DNA from 3 places in the Paenibacillus sp. FSL R10-2734 genome. Region 2 is predicted to be linked to each of the others. Evidence: predicted binding sites of a transcription regulator. Region 2 holds the regulator's gene; each other region holds the start of a gene.
What was found. The regulator Rex, encoded in region 2, represses fermentation and respiration genes when NADH is low (regulators of the CRP and FNR family bind a similar motif). The targets are predictions, from matches to a motif close to TTGTGAAATATTTCACAA.
Positions count from the first base shown of each region.

Region 1: a site for Rex is predicted at 2,211-2,228, ahead of NSS67_RS21915 (DUF1641 domain-containing protein). Genes of this name have one in related genera too.
Region 3: a site for Rex is predicted at 1,645-1,662, ahead of NSS67_RS17985 (cytochrome ubiquinol oxidase subunit I). Genes of this name have one in related genera too.

Region 1 covers NZ_CP150170.1:4,998,172-5,004,668, reverse strand. Annotated here, with positions in the region: gene NSS67_RS21930 (hypothetical protein) at 1-367, shown strand, start outside; gene NSS67_RS21925 (nitroreductase family protein) at 449-1,066, opposite strand; gene NSS67_RS21920 (DUF2785 domain-containing protein) at 1,311-2,156, shown strand; gene NSS67_RS21915 (DUF1641 domain-containing protein) at 2,359-2,802, shown strand; gene NSS67_RS21910 (NAD(P)/FAD-dependent oxidoreductase) at 2,842-4,020, shown strand; gene NSS67_RS21905 (SGNH/GDSL hydrolase family protein) at 4,173-4,805, shown strand; gene map (type I methionyl aminopeptidase) at 5,007-5,753, shown strand; gene NSS67_RS21895 (DJ-1/PfpI family protein) at 5,770-6,351, shown strand; gene NSS67_RS21890 (phosphotransferase) at 6,376-6,497, shown strand, end outside.
Region 2 covers NZ_CP150170.1:2,956,009-2,962,505, reverse strand. Annotated here, with positions in the region: gene NSS67_RS12910 (AAA family ATPase) at 1-703, opposite strand, end outside; gene NSS67_RS12905 (hypothetical protein) at 696-1,238, opposite strand; gene NSS67_RS12900 (DUF5590 domain-containing protein) at 1,647-2,165, opposite strand; gene NSS67_RS12895 (amidohydrolase) at 2,345-3,646, opposite strand; gene NSS67_RS12890 (redox-sensing transcriptional repressor Rex) at 3,633-4,286, opposite strand; gene dinG (ATP-dependent DNA helicase DinG) at 4,416-6,497, opposite strand, start outside.
Region 3 covers NZ_CP150170.1:4,111,246-4,117,742, forward strand. Annotated here, with positions in the region: gene NSS67_RS17980 (cytochrome d ubiquinol oxidase subunit II) at 1-116, opposite strand, end outside; gene NSS67_RS17985 (cytochrome ubiquinol oxidase subunit I) at 116-1,480, opposite strand; gene NSS67_RS17990 (hypothetical protein) at 2,169-2,291, opposite strand; gene NSS67_RS17995 (beta-galactosidase) at 2,297-4,666, opposite strand; gene NSS67_RS18000 (hypothetical protein) at 4,813-5,118, shown strand; gene NSS67_RS18005 (metallophosphoesterase family protein) at 5,179-6,099, opposite strand; gene NSS67_RS18010 (aldo/keto reductase) at 6,118-6,497, opposite strand, start outside.

The sequences.
Region 1 (6,497 bases), 2.0 Mb from region 2:
GGTACATCTAGGTGACCTAGGAGATTATTTTTACAACGAATTATTTGACACGCCAGACAACGGTACATGCCATCGACGTGGTGTAACTTGGTTGAAGAGTCTTCCTATGACGGATCTTAACGCAGGAGTGAAAGAGTTTCTTAGTGATAGTGGAGCGGCTAAGCAGTATGGGGGGCCAATGCCTAGTGCTCGTGTGGATCTGTGGATTACAGGTTCGCCTGATTCAGAGCAAGCGGGGGATGATCGAGTGTATGTGGATGAAGAGACGCTATCTATGGCGATCGGTATTTTGAAGCAAGCTCTAGTCAGTGAGGACGCCGAACGACGGGAACGAGCAGCCATTGCCATCTTGCAGTACGCTAAGTAATGAAAATAAGCGTTATCTCATATTAAAAACCAGCCCAACCGATATGACGACTTCGGATGGGCTGGTTTATGTTTTTTATGCTCAAATAAATTCAACGAATTCATTGACCGGCTTGCGATAGCCACGTGGTCTGATTTTATGTTTCTTGTCTTTGCCGATAGTAATCAGCATCACAGGCACCATATTATCGGGTAGATTTAAGGTGGATTGAATCGCTTCAGGATCGAAGCCGATCATTGGGCACGTATCCCAGCCTTTATCTTTGGCAATCAGCATGAAGTGCATGGCAGACAGGGAAGCATTACGTATTGCTTCATCTCTTTGAAAAGCATCATTTCCTATGTAAGCATTGTTAATCGTTTCTATCTCAGCATCATAAGCCTCTTGACTCATCGCTCCTAAAGCTTTAAGTCCACCGAAGATTTCTGGAGCTTTCAGATAAGCATTCTTATCTCCGAGTACCACAATTACCGCAGAAGCGGAGTGTATTTTATATTGACCGTAAGCCGCCTTGCGAATCTCTTCTTTTAAATTCTCATCAGCTACAACTTTATAGTTAGCATGTTGAAGATTATAAGCCGATGGCGCCAATCTGGCATAAGAGAACATTTCCTCTAATTCATTCTGAGGGATCTTTACCCCCTCAACAAAATTCATAGCAGACCTGCGGGATTCAATTAATTCTGTAAAAGCGCTCATGAGTTATTCCTCCATATGTGTATGTGTTTGGTTGTGAATTATAAATAAGTGATATTTATTAATAAACTAACTATTAGTTACTAACTCAAAATAGCACAGTTAATTATGTTCGTCAATGACTAAGTTCACTTCATGTGGATTCAGCTTTCAAGTGCTTTGGAGAATGTGAAGAATAAACTATGTATTGTAAAATATTAGGATGTAAATTAGGATATTAGGATATGTTATTAATGAAAGGGTGGGAATGTTGAACGATACTAGAGAGCAATTGATAATAGACCTGCAAAGAATCGAAGAGAACAATTACGAGCTTAGAAGTGGGGAGCAGCTAAGAGATTATGTGAAGCTGATGCTTGAGTATATAGGAGATCCACAGCCGGTGTTACGAGATGACTTGATCTATTCTACCTTTTACAAATGGATTAACGAGAAACAATGGTTTAGTGATGCGGAGCTTCGTGAACTTCTCTTGATTCTCCTTGACGAGCAGCATTTGTTCTATCACATTGGCAGTAAAGAAGATCAGACTGTGTACACAAGAACGTTCTCTGTGCTTGTCGTTGCGCTTATTCTTCAGCGACATAGGGAACAGGCGTTTTTAGATAACGCAGTGTTTACTAATGTGAAGGAATCTCTGATTCGATATTATGAGGAAGAAAAGGATCTACGAGGATTTATGGATGAAGAAGGCTGGGCACACGCAGCAGCCCATGGCGCAGATGCCTTGGATGAACTGGTTCTGTGCTCGGAGAGTGATGCGGCTGTGAGGGAAGAGGTTCTGGCAGTCCTCCAAAGAATGCTTTACAACGATCAATACATATTTAGTGACGATGAAGATGAACGTATCGCTACTATTGTTGCAACAATCATAGATCATAATTTACTTCCACAGCAGTCTATTCTCGATTGGATCGTCAGTCTGGAGCAATGTGGGGGATGGCCAAGAAGCCGCGGTCAGTATGTTGCTCGTGTGAATACAAAGAATTTCGTTCGTTCTTTGTATTTTAGATTGCTTCCAATGAAGGAGAATCTGGATACGGTGACAGCTTTGTTGAAAGTGGAGACCAATTTGAATCGATTTACACCATAAACATTAATTACTTAAGCGTTCACGGATTGCATTTAATTTGAACAATCTTTTTTAATGTAATAAAAATCACAAAACTTTGCTAAAATCCAAAAACTTTGTGACATTTATAACTTGATAAGTGCTATAATAGAAATATGGCGTTAAAAGTTATTTTTTTTATTACTATTAAGCAGCAAAGCTTATTTGCAGAGGAGATTCGGATATGTCAGAAACAATCACTCAAACACAACCTGAACAAGAATCACCAAATTTAGCTGTCACAAAAGAACAAATGAATGTTCTGGAGCAGCTATTGAAACCGGAAGTTCAGGAATCCTTAACTGTCTTAGTGGAACAGTTGCCAAAATTAACAGAGCTTGTCGGCGTGCTCACAAAGTCATATGACTTTGTTCAAACTGTCGCTGCGGATGACGTCTTGAAAAGTGATACGGTAAGTGCAATTAAAGAACTTGCTGAACCTGTGGTGCATTCGGCGAAGAATATGGCAGCTACAGTGATCGAAGCACAAGATCGTGCGAATGAAAGCAATGATGTGATCGGTGTCTTTGGTCTTATGAAGATGATGAAAGATCCACAAGCACAGAAGCTTTTCCGTTTCGTAAATGCTTATCTTCAAGTAGCTGGCGAACGCAGTCAACAGAAATAATAATTTTCATATCTCATTCGTAAGGACGGAGGAAACATCATGTCTAAACATATTGTCATTCTAGGAGCGGGTTATGGTGGTCTACTAAGCGCCTTAACTGTACGCAAGTATCTGAAGAAAGACGAAGCTAAAATTACAGTCGTTAATCAATTTCCTACACATCAAATTATTACAGAATTGCATCGTCTTGCAGCGGGTAGTGTTGCAGAAGGTGCTGTTGCTATGCCACTAACTAAGCTTTTTGCAGGTAAAGATATCGATCTGAAAATCGCGAAAGTCAATTCTTTTTCTGTTGAGAACAAACAAATTACACTATCTGATGGTGTGACACTATCCTACGATGCTCTGGTTGTGGGTCTAGGAAGCACTACGGCTTATTTTGGCATTCCAGGTCTTGAGCAATACAGCATGGTATTGAAATCGGCAGCGGATGCTAACCGAATTCATCGGCATATTGATGAGCGTATCCGTGAATATGCGAAGTCGAAAAATGCTGCGGATGCAAGCATCCTAATCGGCGGCGGTGGCTTAACAGGTGTTGAGCTTGTTGGTGAGATTGCTGATGTGTTGCCAACGCTCACTAAGAAATATGGCGTGGATCCAAAAGAAATTAAACTAATGCTGGTAGAAGCAGGTCCAAAGATTCTTCCAGTATTGCCAGATGCACTGATCGAACGCGCAGTGGCAAGTCTAGAAAAACGTGGTGTTCAATTCTTGACAGGTCTACCTGTTACGAATGTAGAGGATAATGTAATTGACTTGAAAGATGGTCAAAAAATTATTGCTAACACGTTCGTGTGGACTGGTGGCGTACAAGGAAATCCACTTATTGGTGAATCTGGTCTTGAAGTGAATCGTGGTCGTGCAACGGTGAATGAATTCTTGCAATCCACATCACACAAAGACGTATTCGTTGCTGGCGACAGCGCAGTTGTTTTTGCCGAAGATGGTCGTCCATATCCACCAACTGCACAAATCGCTTGGCAAATGGGCGAATTGATCGGGTACAATCTTTACGCGTTCTTGAAGGATAAATCATTTGAATCCTTTAGTCCGATCAACTCAGGTACGCTTGCGAGCTTAGGTCGTAAAGATGGCGTAGCTATCGTTGGTGCTAGCTCTACTCCGTTAAAAGGTTTGCCTGCAACCCTGATGAAGGAAGCAAGTAATATTCGTTACTTGTCCCACATTAAAGGATTGTTTAGCTTAGCTTATTAATTTTATAATTGGAGAACCTGCTCAAATCTGAGCAGGTTTTTTTGACGTATTAGCCACCATGTATTGTCAACGTTTTCATACTAGGCTGTATTCATTGTTTTTTGATATAATAGATTGGCTAATATTAACAGAGGTAGTTAGAGGAGGATTACATGATGTTATTCCAACAAAACGATGTCATTTTGTTTCAAGGCGACAGCATAACGGATTGGGGTCGCGATTATGCAGACGCTTCATCGCTTGGTGTAGGTTATGCATTGATGATCGCCGCTCGTCTGGGACATTTATACCCCGAGAAGAATCTTACGTTCTATAACCGCGGAATCAGCGGCAACCGTGCAGTAGATTTGCAGGGACGCTGGGATAAGGATTGTCTGGATCTGAAGCCGACTTGGGTGTCTATTTATATTGGTATTAACGACACATGGCGCCGCTTTGATTCTGGTCAGGAGACAACGCCTGAACAATTTGAAGCTGCGTATCGTAACCTGATCGAACGGTCTCAGAAATCACTGAACGCCAAATTAGTCCTTATTGAGCCGTTCGTGTTGCCTGTACCCGAAGATCGTAGAGCTTGGCGCCAAGATCTGGATCCTAAAATTCACATCGTACGTGAACTGGCACGTGAATATGGTGCTCTGCTTGTTCCACTGGATGGTCTGTTTGCTGCGGCATCAGTGAAAGCGGAACCAGCTTACTGGGCTCCGGATGGAGTACACCCTTCACCTGCGGGCCATGCACTTATTGCAGATGCTTGGCTGAGAACGGTAGGCGCAACGATTTAAGTTTAATGGTATGATAGTATCTCTACATATTTACTTGATTCTTTAAGACTAGAACCACTCATTAAGGGGCAGGTTGTAGTCTTTTTTATAACTGTTCGGAAAGACGTTTCTCTATATTTAAAGACACTGTTATAATTGGATTATGTTTTTTTATTGAAGGATTCCACGCTTATTACCAGATTAGAGAGGAATGTGTGATAGATGACGAGTGATACTGTACAAGATTTAGAAGGGCTAAAAGCGATAGGAAAAGTGGTAGGACACACCATTGCCGAGATGAAAAAGAAAGTAACGCCTGGCATGACAACAGCGGAGCTTGATAGTATAGGTGCTGAAATTCTAGCGCAATTCGGAGCATCATCAGCCCCGATGAAAGCGTATAATTTCCCAGGCAGCACCTGCATCAGTGTGAATGAAGAGGTTGCTCATGGCATTCCTGGTCCTAGAGTGATTAATGCCGGAGATTTGATCAATATTGATGTATCTGCTGAGCTGAATGGTTATTATGGGGACGCCGGGGTTTCTTTTCAATTGCCGCCCTATAATGACGATATTCTGCGTCTGTGCCGGAGTACAGAAGAAACTATGATGAGTGTGATCAATCATCTGAGAGCAGGGATGAAGGTCAATGAGATTGGTAGAATGATGGAGCTCGAAGCTCGGAAGCACGGATATAGAGTAGTGCGTAATCTGTGCAGTCACGGGATCGGAAAATCATTGCATGAGAAGCCTTTTGAAATTTTACCTTTCTATAATCCTAGAGTGACTACAGTGTTAAAAGAGGGACAGGTGATTACGGTTGAACCCTTCCTCTCTACTGGAGCAGACTACGTGGAGCAGCAATCGGATGGGTGGACGCTGAGTGTTGTAGACGAAGGCCGGGTAGCGCAGTTTGAACATACGATTATTGTGACTAAAGGTGAGCCTATTATCCTAACCAAGCCATAAAGAGGAGAGTGCGAATTTGAAAATCGCCTTTATACTTTTTGACGGGATTACGTTCTTGGATTTTGCCGGGTTTTATGATGTTATTTATCGATTGGGACAATTTGAAATAGGCAAAGATTTGTCTTGGGATATATGTGCAGCTTCAGAGGAAGTGACGGATGAGTTAGGATTCACAGTTAAAGCTGGAAAAGTGCTGCCAGAGCTTTCGGCGTACGATATGGTATTTGTGCCTGGAGGGATGGGGACACGTAAACTCCGTTATGATGAGGCTTTTGTCGCGTGGATTGCAGGAGCTCACAATGTTCCTTATAAGGTGTCAGTCTGCACAGGCTCACTGCTGCTTGGGGCTGCGGGGTTGTTAGAAGGGAAAAAAGCCACTACTCATCCATCTGCTTATGAATTACTAAAACCCTATTGTGAAGAAGTGGTGGAGACTCGTATTGTGCATGATGGCAATGTGATTTCTGGCGGTGGAGTTTCCACTTCCATTGATCTGGGGTTATATCTGATTTCATATTTGGCTGGTGAAGCAGCAATGAATTCGGTTAAGAAGCAGATTGATTATCCATACGAGATGCAGGGGATCGTTCGAATCTGATGATCAATACCGGAGGAAGTACAGATGAATTTGGAACAAAATATGATCATAATTGCTCAAGGCTTAGCCGAGATACTTCAACGCGGAAAGATATGTCATTTAGAGAATGGGTTTATGACAGAAGCGGAACGTGGCTGGTCAGGTGC
Region 2 (6,497 bases):
CAGGACGTAGCAATGCCGAATCAAGCATTTCTTTTCGGTTTGTTGCAGCTACCAGTAAAATACGCGGTGTTTCGTTATTATAAATGCCGTCCATCTCAGTCAACAGCTGATTCAAGGTCTGATCATATTCACGCTGCTGTCCGCCTTCACGCTTACCGCCAATTACATCAATTTCATCAATGAAAATAATAGCGCTTTGTTTGTTCTCCTTAACAGCACGGTTACGAGCATCCTTGAACAAATCGCGAATTCGACCGGCCCCGACACCTACATACATTTCTACAAACTCACTACCTGATGCAGCAACAAATACGGAGTTTGTGTAATGAGCTGCAGCCCGTGCCATAAGTGTCTTACCTGTTCCTGGAGGACCCGTAAGCAGGATCCCCTTCAGAGGCCGAATCCCAAATTTACTAATCTCCTCATGCCGGATCAAAAAATCGAGTGCTTCACGAAGCTCTTGCTTCGCATTGTCTTGCCCACCAATTTCTTCGAAAGTGAGCTTTGAAGGTCCTACCTTTTTGCGTTTCTTATCTGCACCAGCGTTCACGGTAAGCCCACCACGTAAATGAGCAATTATAAGTAATGCAGTAAGCATTCCAGCTGCTATAACAATCGGGAATATATTAATACCTAGATATGCCATGAAAATAAACAGTACAGGAATAAATCCGAGTAAAATTTCTTTAAGGTACTTAGGCATTATTCCATACCCCCAAGGTCGCAGGTTTTCGCGGCAAAATAATAAATTTACTTTCTTTCCCATTACTCAAGCTTACGTACACATTGTTGTCGTCGATTTCAGTAGATGCTATCACATTTTTATATTCCGAATTTTGCTCTTTCAATCTATCAAGTTCAGTAGGTATAATCGTATATTTACGGCTCTCCATGGCTTCAGCTACAGAGAACATCGCTTTATCCCAGTAATCATCCAGTAGTTCACTTGAATTTTGCTCCACATCCAGTTTAAGCTTACGTCCATCAATCACGGATTTCCCTTCTTTGGAAACATACGTTACCAGATCGCGTAAATTCGTGCCTGGCTGCAAATCAAGTTTCAATGTGACCTCATCGCGGTTAATACTAATATGTGAATCATTTACTCCATCATATCCGGATACAATCTTTTGAAGTGGTTCCTGTAAAGCAAACTGACGATATAAAAAGAATCCTCCAAACAATACAGTAGCCGACAGTAGAGACGTTATCAGTACAGGTACTAGACGTAGTTTCAAGAAACGTCCTCCTCTCAAAGATGACAAAATGTAAACAGAATGATCAATAATCATAGCTAGTTCAGAGCTCATCAGAGCCTAATGTTCTGTTAATGCCTTTCTAATTACAAACAGTAGTATATCATAGGTGTATATACGAAATTGAAAAAAAGTGTGAAGATATTTAAAATTTTATTTTTTAATTGTTTCCATTTCATAAAATATATTGATTTATTTCGACAAAAAAGGGCCGTTATTCATCATTAACAGGCCTACTTTTTCATGTATTTTTAAATCATAATATTAAAACCCGCCCTTATAGTATAACACATTCTATACACTATAAGTATATCATTCAGTATGCCGTTGGAACGAAAAAAAGCGAACCATAAATAGTCCGCTTGTTCTCCTAAAGTACTTTTCTCACTCTTAGCGGCTAGGCAAACTGTATCCTTCACCCAATCGTGCCCCATCTGAGAAGCGATAAAATTGATAATAATACCGACCGCTTTGTTTATAAAAAAGCTGCCAAGCATATTCTCCGTTATATACCCCCGGCAACAATCGCTCAATGGTAATGTCCGGAAGATCGGCTTTTATAATGCTTCGCATCTTCGCTTCAGAGGTCCCTTTACTCAGTTCCTCAGCATAAACTGCATCGGCACCCTCAGCAAACTTCCCATCTACAGTAAAGCGTACCCATACCATCAACTCGGTCCCGGCTTCATTCTTCCCTGTTAAGACCCAGTACACCCCATTTTCATCCCACACGGATTTCTGTGCTTTAGTTACCTCTGTCAGACCAGCACTGGTTTTGGCGACACCCTTAGCGATATCTCGCTCGTTCCATTGATCTTTCATAATATAAGCATAGAACTGGATAAGTCCAAACAGAAGGAGCAGAATCAGAACTGATCCCAGGAGGATCCATTTTTTCCTTTTCTTCAAGGTGCAGCTCCCTTTCTAGTAATATATCTTTTTTGATTATATAACACACCCGTATGTTTATCCAAAGTTTCATATCCATCCAACATTATCTAGTCATAAATTCCTATATTTACACAAAAGGCCGTAACTTTTGCAAACGCAGAAGTCACAGCCTTTCAGTTATTCACTATTATTATAGACTAGCGCTTGAGCAGACCATCAAAGGATTCTTGTGCCTTACGACGGATAGCTTCCTCATCTAGCGTTACGCATTGTCCCTGTTTCACTACTTGTTTACCGTTCACCCATACATGCTCAACATCCTTGGCACTGGCAGAGTATACAGCATGAGACAACAGATCTGTGTGTGGCAGCAAATGCGGCTGGTCTATATCAATGGCGATAAAGTCAGCTTTCATGCCTACAGCGAGTCTACCCACATCATTTAAAAAGATAGACTTTGCGCCATACTCCGTAGCCATACGCAGCGCTTCAGGAGCTGGAACAGCCGTAGGATCACCGCTTACACCTTTATGGATGAGCGCTGCAAGACGCATTTCTTCAAACATATCCAAGTTGTTATTACTTGCCGCGCCATCTGTACCCAGAGACACCTTCACTCCAGCTTTTAGAAGATCCGGCACTCTAGCCACTCCACTGGCCAGTTTAAGGTTACTCCCTGGGTTATGTGACACACCTACATTATGACGAGCCAGAATCTCGATCTCTTCATCATTCAAATGAACGCCATGAGCAACAATAGACGGCCGTGTGAACATTCCAAGCTTCTCAAGATGCGCTACAGGACGCAGTCCATAATCCACCACATTCTGCTCCACTTCACGTTTCGTTTCGGACATATGGGTATGCATCGGTAAATCCAAATCATGTGCCGCCTGTACAAACTTAACAAAAAAGTCCGGTGGGCAGGTATATGGGGCGTGTGGTGAGATCATCGTCGTAATTCTGCCGTCAGCCTTCCCATGCCAGTTACGTGCAAAAGAAATCGCTTCCGCAAGCTTATGATTCTGTACTTCCTCTGGACATAGGCCTATTACGCCGCGCATCAGTACGGAACGGATACCTGACAATTCGACTACCTCAGCTACTCGGTCCATATGATCATACATATCCAAGAAGGTTGTAGTCCCACCCTTTAGCATTTCTAGTACAGACAAGGAGGTTCCCCAGTATACATCTTCTCCGGTGAACTTTTCCTCCATCGGCCACATCTTCTCCTGAAGCCACACCTGAAGTGCTAAATCGTCTCCATAACCACGTAGTAACGACATTGCGGCATGGCCGTGTGTGTTTACAAGACCTGGCATGAACAGTAGACGACTGCCATCAACCACTTGCACACCATCTTCAATCAAAGGCTCTTCTTTTCCTATGTAAGTGATCAAATCATCTTCAATAGTCATATATCCGCTCAGAACCGGCTCATCCGTTCCCGGAATTAGAAAACGCCCGCCCTTGATTATAGTTTTATTGCTCTTCATTTCTACTTTCTTCCTTTCCGTCTTTCAGGTAATAAGCAAGGCTTTGCAAATCCGTTGTAAAATCGGCCGCATGAACCCGGATATTCGGTGGTGTTTTTAGAATCACTGGCGCAAAATTCAAAATCGCCTCAATTCCTGCTTCAATGAGAATATCCGCAACATTCTGCGCTTCTGAATTAGGCACTGTAATAATCCCAATTCGAATACCTTGCTCGCGGACCGTCTTTGCCAGCTCCTCCATTGGTTGCACAGTCAGTGAGTTGATTTTCCGCCCAACCTTAGGGGCATAGGAGTCAAATATAGCAGTAATCTTCATGGTATCCTTCAAATATGCGTTGTAATTAGACAAGGCATGACCAAGATTACCTGCTCCTACCAAAGCCACATTCAGCTGTTGATCAAGCTTCAAGATATGACGAATTTTTTCTATAAGATAAGCAACATCATAACCAATACCTTTTCTTCCGAAATCACCGAAATAAGCCAAATCTTTACGGATTTGAGCGGGATTTAGATCAAGCTTTTGACCAAGCTCCTGAGAGGAAACGGTTAATATTTCACGATTCTGAAGATCATTTAAAAAACGCAAGTACACAGGAAGTCTGCGAACGACAGCTTCTGATATTTTATCCGATTTCATAATATGCCTCCTAAATTAGTTATTACTTTTTTTCAAATCCTAACAAAAATTCCGTACCTCGTCTCAATGAAGAGCGGTATTCTTAATTCTTATACCGCCCTTCATTTGTAGAGTGATCACAAACTGAAGTTATACGTTTCGGGAAACGCCTCCGTCCTCCAACCACTCTGCTATACGAGGAACCATTTGATCCGTTAGCATATGCTCCATTTTCGGGCCAGGCAGTGAATAAAGGAAATACTTCCCATAGTGAGATTCTATAACCCTTGTGTCATAAACAATAACAATACCCCGATCCTGCGCTGTCCGTACCAGTCTTCCGAATCCTTGCTTAAAGCGAATAACTGCCTGAGGAACAGACAACTTCATGAACGGATTCTTTTTCTGGGCTTGCAATAACTCCGACTTCGCTTCCGCTAGTGGATGATTCGGCGGTTGGAATGGGAGCCTCACGATGGCCAAACAGGTTAGCGCTTCACCCGGAATATCTACACCCTCCCAGAAGCTGCTTGTTCCTAGCAGAACTGAGGCTGCACTGTCCTGAAAACGGCGGATAAGCTTGCTGCGGCTGCCCCCTTCCACACCTTGACCTAGCACCGTAATCTCCTGTGAGGCTAGAGCCTCTTTCAGAGGATCATAAACCTGGCGCAGCATCTTGTAAGAGGTAAACAGGACAAGCATCCGCCCGCGGGTTGTTACCGCCGTTTCCGCTAGCGACTGAACGAGTGTATCCACAAAACGTGCATCTCCCACACTACCCTTCACACTAGGAAAATCACGCGGAATAACCAGCAGTGCCTGTTCCCGATATTTAAATGGTGAAGGTAGTAGCGATGTCATCAGTCGCCCTTCTTCGGCAGCCTCATTTAATCCTAGATTATCAATCATAAACTGAAAAGATTTATCGACTGAGAGCGTCGCTGAGGTTAACACGATACTTTTCTTCTTATCGAAGAAGAGATCCTTAAGCTGGGTACTTACATCAACAGGGACGGCATACATCTGTAGCGATTTGCTGCGATAATTTCCATTCGCCTCCAGCCAATATACTACATTCTCGTCGTTTAATCCCATAAAAAACCGTATTTGCTCACGTATAGAAGCTAAATCCTTGAATAAGCCGCTAATATCGGTAACTAGACTGTCTGATGATGATTGGCCTTCTTGATCGCGCATCTCATTAAGCATTTTATCACCCTTACGGATAATTTCACTTAATGTCAGATTTATAGTATTCTCTAAAGCAACCAATTCATCCCAATCTTTCGGTTTCCGAGCAGGAAGTAAACGCATAACTAATTGTCCAGCTTCTCCCGCCGCTGCATCACTGCGTTCCGGCAAAAGGCTGAACAGTTTGTCACTAAGTAGATCCCAGGTTTCTTTTATGGTAAGCAGATCTGGATAGATTCTATCAATGACTCCGCTCCATTCAGAAGCTTCCTCGCTGCCTGATGACTGAAGCATTTGGCGAAGAGTAGGAAGCTGGCCGTTTCGACTATCTTTGTAAAGACGCGATAGCGTATGCGCCACCGTGAAATGCTTCATATGCATACCTAAATGCTTGCCAGCTACATCCTCCAGATGATGGGCCTCATCAATCACAAGATGCTCATAAGCTGGGAGCAACTGATGACCCGCCTTAACATCCGCGAACAGCTTAGAATGGTTCGTAATGACCACGTCAGCAATACCCGCTTCGTGCTTAGCCCGGTGATAATAACATTTGCGGAACCATGGACACGAACGGCCTAGACAGGAATCGGTATCACTTGCAACCGTCTCCCAGAAATCACCGCCTCGACCGCTTAAATTGAGCTCTTCATCATCTCCAGATTCACTTTGAGTCAGCCATACGATCATCTGAGCCGCAGTAAGCGCGTCTTCCCTTGGGCTTATAAAGTCCTTTTTGTTAATTTTATGTTCAAACTTACGCAGACACAAATAATGTCCTCTACCTTTAAAAATCGCAGCTTTAAATGGAAAAGGAACTACCTGCGTTAACAAAGGAATATCTCGCTCCCGTAATTGGTCCTGCAAATTAATGGTATGAGTGCTGACCATGACCTTTTGATCGGTGCGAACGCTTTGATAAATAGCAGGCAACAAATAACCAAGCGATTTGCCGGTTCCTGTTCCTGCTTCGATCAGAAGATGTTTGTCTTCAGCAAGTGCCGTCATCACATCATTGATCATAATATCCTGAGCTTCTCG
Region 3 (6,497 bases), 1.2 Mb from region 2:
TTCGTCAAACGTGCATAAAAAGCGAAGAATCCCGCTCCGAAATCAATGGAAGCTATAATTAAATAGCCGTACAAGAACAGCCAGAGCACCGAGATGCCAATCAATTCGTAACTCATCACTCAGTGCCCCCCTTTTCCGTAGATTGATTAGGATGATCCTTCATCCATTTCTCCATCTCAACTTCTGCCGGATTATTGTTGAACAAGCGTCTTAGCACGATTACACACATACTGCCGAGTACGATGTACAAGAGCAATAAGGCGAAGAATATAATTCTTACATTCGGTGAAGTCGTGGCAGCCTCCTCAACACGCATATACCCACGGATAATCCACGGCTGTCGCCCAACTTCTGCATAAAACCACCCCAGCTCTACAGCTAGAAAAGCTAGAGGTGCGATCAGTGCGATGATGCTAAGCATCCACTTGTTAAGCGCATTGCGCTTTTTCCAAAACACAAACAGGAAATATAGTGCCGAAATCGCGAGCAGAGCAAATCCGATTCCGGCCATTAAATCAAACAGGTAATGAACGAGAAGCGGTGGCCATTCATCCTTGGGGAATTCCTCCAGCCCCGTTACCTCTGCATTAAAGTCTCCAAAGGCCAGAAAACTGAGCACTTTTGGCAGATGAAGAGCCCCTAGAACTTCATGCTCTGCATTCAACCATCCCATTAGAACTAAATCCACTCCGCTTCCCGTCTCAAAATGCCACTCTGCCGCTGCAAGCTTCTCCGGCTGATGCTCGGCCAAAAACTTGGCGGACACATCTCCTGCTAACGTGTTCAGCAAGCTGAACAGCAAAACAACTGCCATCATGAGATTTAAGGATTTTTTGTGGTATGCGGATACCCCTTTTCTCAGCATCGCAAAGGCTGCAATACCGGCTAACAAGGCAGCTCCTGTCAAATAAGCCGAGCTTAATACATGGAACACCTTGGAGAATGTCGCCGTATTCAGCATCGCTTGCACCGGGTCAATCGCTGTGAATTGGCCTGCTTCCATGACAAATCCTCCAGGCTGGTTCATGAATCCGTTCACCGTCGTAATAAAAACGGCAGACATGCCTGCCCCGAAGACAATCGGAATCGTCAGCAGCCAATGAATATACGGATTTTTGAACCGATCCCATGTATACAAATAAATACCCAGGAAGATAGCCTCAAAAAAGAACGCGAACACTTCCATGAATAACGGAAGTGCAATAACATTCCCAGCCAGTTTCATAAAATTCGGCCACACCAGGGCTAATTGTAGTGAAATGGCTGTGCCGGTCACGACACCAACCGCTACAGAAATGACAAATCCTCGAGACCATCTCTTCGCCATAAGTGTATAATGTCGATCCTTCTTGCGGATTCCGATGAACTCTGCAATAGCGATCATTAGCGGTATACCTACGCCAATCGTCGCAAAAATAACGTGGAACCCGAGAGTCAAGCCTGTTACCAGCCTGCTCCATAGCACCGTATCAATTGCCATTCTTTACTGCCTCCCTTGAAACTCTGTTCATTTTTCGTCATAAGTTGATACTTATGATTAGGCCTGCTAAATCTTGGGCTGTATTCAATATTAGGTTTAACAAGGCTCAGCGACATCGTTGCCTGTTCGTTTTAGTATGACGGTCCTCGTTCTTTGCTATGTAAAAGAGAAAGTTTTCACAAAGCAAGAGTTGGCGAGCCTGTATACCTGATACTGAAGCAGCAGTTAAATTACTAAATGGGCCCAACATTTTAAACTATCTTATCTTAAATTACAATAAATTCAATCACTGATATCTCTTAATTCTTAAACGTTCAAGAAAGGGACAAATCTTTCTAACAACTCAGTGAATAACACAAAAAGTACCCGAATGTGCTATTGATTCATTAGTGTATATGTGATGTCACGGGTCTTATCCTATTTCGATGTTAGCAAAAAACTGTATTTTCTCATTCTAAACCGATGCTTCTTACTAACTGACAAGGACATGTCTCTATTGCCGTAATGCATATTATCCCCTTTTGCAACAAAAAAACACTGACTCAAATAATCAGTGTTTTTAAATTAAAAATCGTATTTTTTCACATATGAATTAGCATAATTACCTGATGATCTGAGGGAGCAAATTAATAAAATCCTTATAACTGAACTTGTCTTGGTTTCCATTTGTGCTGACGTGGTCCTCGTACTACGAGGGAATCGTATATTTGCTGAGCGTATCCCAATCTGTTCCATAACTTCCCTCTCGGATGACTTTCTCCACTTTCCTGAGCCGTTCCATTAACAGCTGACCGACATTCGTATCGATCAAATCCTTTAAACCCTCCGATTGTCATTGTCAACGCTAATGACATACTCCGCTTCCGCAGAAAGCGCCAAAATCTCCGGTCGACGATCTTCCAACGGTCTGGAAGGCATGTAAATGTCTCTCTCTTTTAATAGAGGAGAAATTTTCAGAACGATCGAATGGCTCGCCAATTGATCGCGAAATCTCTTTAAGCCTATTTTCCAAGGTACGCCGTTATAGAACTGATCCGCGACGCATTGTCCGGCAATATAGGCTTGTACTACGTCTCCCACGAAATCGACGACCAACGTGATTTCGTTCGCTTCACCGAATGCCGAAGCATCTATGCGAATCTCCCATTCAGGAGCTGCTCCTTCTTCCCCCTCATCTTCGAACAAATATTTGAAGAATTCTCCGTTTAACGAAGAATCGCGGGTACGCTTCCATGAGAATTCGACTTCACGAGTTTGCAGGCTCGGCTTGAACGCCTGAAATATCCCCTCTTCATCTTGTGAAGACTTCAACGATACTCCCTCACAAGTGATGCTATGTTCGACAGGAGGATAAACAGCAAATGCCATCCTGCCGGCTTCTGTCCCGCTAATGCGCAAATCTTTCTCCCTAAACACGACGTTTCCTTCACATAGAATTAACCGTTCACATCCAAATGCCCGTCCTTTCCACAGATGCAGCGACTGCTCTTCAGTTATTGTCAGCACCTTAACGACATGACTGGAAACAGAGCGAACAGTGAATTCGCAGCCAGATCCCGGCTTCAGACCGGAAACGGCGAGCGTTCCTTCCTGCCGTTCCAAAGTTCCCTCTTTCAATTCGACATCGGAAACGGTATCTGAATAGAAGGAGAATACAGGGCGCACGCCAGAAACCTCGAAAAACACATACAGTGTCTCCCCATCTCCTTGGAGCAGGCATAACAGCTGTGCAGTCGCAAATTTCAAACGTACACCGTCCATATCCAAATGGAACGGCCAGAAGAAGTAACCGTCCTTCTTGAGTGTAAATCCAGTTGCAGGAACGTTCAGCCCACCTCTGGGTAACCGCAATTCAACCTGTACGTCATCCTTATCTTTCATCTCCGTCAGTCTCTGGTAGTTGTTGAAGAACAGGAAGCCGCTATCCCCCCGCGCTCTCGCAACGACGCGCACCGTCTCGTTATCTTCCAAGGATGAAGGCCGAACTTGCGGAAAAAACACGGCCATGGGCGCCAGCCTATCTCCGAAATCGTGCAGAAATAAATGAAGCCGCTTCAGTATTCTATAGGAATCCCTGACTTCGCCGAACTCTCCGAGCGGCGCCTGGAAATCGTAGCTCCGTACGGGCAACTGATTGCCTTGGGGATTGGATTCTTGCATCGTTGAAAGCTCTCCGAGCGGCTGGGTTCCTCCATGATACATATAATAGCCCAGCAGATTGCACCCGTTAGCAATCTTAATCATCGCCATCGCGCCGACGTCGTCTGCCTGTATGAGGGGACGCCGATGATAGGTAATTTGCACGCCACCCCCAAGCTCGCAGGTGCCATCTGGGTAACGTTCGATGTCTTCCAAATCTTTAATTTCTACGGCTTTCTCGCCGAACAGATCGCTACCGATGCTCGGATCGTTGCGTACCGAATGGAAGAAATAATGCGGTCCGGGAGGCAGTTGGTTTGTATGCTTATCCCAAGGATGATCCGGATAACCTCCGAATAGCGGCAGCATTTCGTCCTTGGGAATTTGTGCTCCACCGGGGCCTCCCCAACCTGTAACCGTATATAAAGGAGCTTTCATGCCCAATCCTAGCGCGATACTCTTTAAGGTCCGCAAATGCTCGAGGTTATCCGTCAACTCGTTGTCGAATTGCAAGCCGACGATCGAGCCGCCGTCTTGGAAGGCTAACCTCTCAATCTGCTTGGCAATTTCCCCGTAAAACCTTTTAACATACCGCAAATAGTCATCATCGTTCGTCCGTAGCGCGCATCTTCCGTAGATCCAATCCGGGAAGCCTCCATTACGGCATTCGCCATGCGCCCATGGGCCTATGCGAACAAGGACCTCCAATCCGTTCTTCTGGCAGAGCTGCACAAATTTCCTAAGATCCTTGTCTCCCGACCAGTCAAAGCGCCCCTCTATTTCTTCATGATAAATCCAGAATATATACGTAGCGACGATCTGGATGCCACCCGCTTTCATCTTCAGTAGCTCTTCCTCCCACTGTCCGTGAGGAAACCTGGAGAAATGAAACTCCCCCATAACCGGCAGCCACGGCTTTCCTCCGCGGGTGAGATACACGCTATTCACATTGATTTCCTCTCCCGCCGGATTGGTGCCTCCCATTTTTAGATGACCTTCGATCAAAGCTGGCTTTCGTTGATTGCCGACATCTAGTAAGTATTTCATTGTTTCACTCCCCAAGTGTTAAATTTTCAGGTTGTTCTCATTTCTTAACAATCGAAGCAATGATGGATATATTCGTTTGACAATGCGTATTGTTCCGAATATGATTAAACTGACTGGTCAGTACAATTAAAAAGGAGATGATATTCATGGGAGAAATGTACGAATTGAAAGCTATCTTTACCCCGAATGAAGGAAAGCGCGGAGATTGGGCAAAACTGAAAGTGGAGTACGGCAATCTCCAGGATAGCATCGAGATCGACAAATCGATCGTAAGAATTTCGGATTACGGGATATACGATGCAATGAAACGCGAAGAGGATGGATCGTTCACATGGTCTTATCCCATTCCGTATGAAGCGCCGATCCAGACCTATGAGATCGAAGTGTATGCGATAGACAAGATTGGAAACAAGGGACCTAAGCAAACGATTATCTTCACTGTTAACGGCTAAACTTTCCCTTTCACAAGCAACCGATGGCAGCCCGAAAGTCTGCCGTCGGTTGTTCGTTATCTATCGAGGGTTCCTTTCCAGCTGCTCGATCTTCTCTCCCGTCCCCAATCTCAGCCAAGTCGTAAACCCCCCAACGCCTTCTTGCAAACGAATGACTCGGGCACCGTGCGGGAAGTCCTCTCGGCCATACGTGTTCAAACCTGTAGCCCGGCCGTAGCATAACCGAATGCCGTACCACTCTCCCCAATAATCGTTCACGTGGTCATGACCGCAGAACGTCCCCATCACATCTCCCTGCTCCAGCATGGCTGTGAATAAGCCCGAATTGACTTTGGGACAACACACCTTCTCCAGCTTGTTTCCGCAACATCCCCCTTCCATCCACATTTCCTCATATTCCGGGAGAGGAATGTGGATGAAGGCTAGCGCCGGTACTGTATCTCCACCGTTCCTTGACGCAAGTTCCCGTGATTGCTCCACGTACCAATCGATCTGATCCCGGCGAATCCAGTCGTACCCGTCGATGGTAGGAATGCAAGAGACATTCCCGGAATCGAAAAAATAGAGCGCAATATCGCTTCCCTTCTGATTTCCGATCTCGATGACATAATTGCCCTCACCGGTCAACCTCTCCGGCCCGCGTTTCGTAACGGAATGAAGCTGAGCCATAACCGCTTCAACCAACTCAGTTCGCGTAATATGTGCTTCCGTATCGTGATTGCCAAATATATACGCCCAAGGAATACCTCTTTCTATAACTAACTCCACAGCTTGCTGCATCATTTGTACGGGATCCGTTTTATCCGACGGATGAATCAGATCGCCGGTAAATACAACCAGATCAGGAGTTTCGGCATCCAATACCGTTCTCATGACCGCCTGTGTTTGCTGATCGAGTTCCAGCCCGTCTTGCCAATGCACATCAGTGAACTGAATAATCGTAAAAGTACCATCTTCTCGATACGTCATCCGATGATTCATCTTTCAATTCCTCCTAATCTATCCTTTGTCCTCTTCGGTTAATATCTTCTCAATTACAGACACCAGGTCGTCCGTCAGGCTAATGCCCGAAGCCGATGCATTCTGCTCGACCTTCGGTCTTGTAGCACCGATAATGCATCTGGAGATGTTCAGCAACCGCAAATTCCAGACCAAAGCCAGCTTCTCGAACATGGGCACGATGTCCGATTCGATACGGCGGATGAACAAATTGTATTCCGGCTGATTGACCACAATCGGATCTAGATAAAGAAGCACCGCCAATCCCGCTGCCTCGACCATTTTCCATTCACGCCACTCACTGATTCCGACATACAATAATTTGCCTTGAGTGACCAAATCGTCCATCGCCCATGTCGAAATAAACCGTCGTTCCAAGC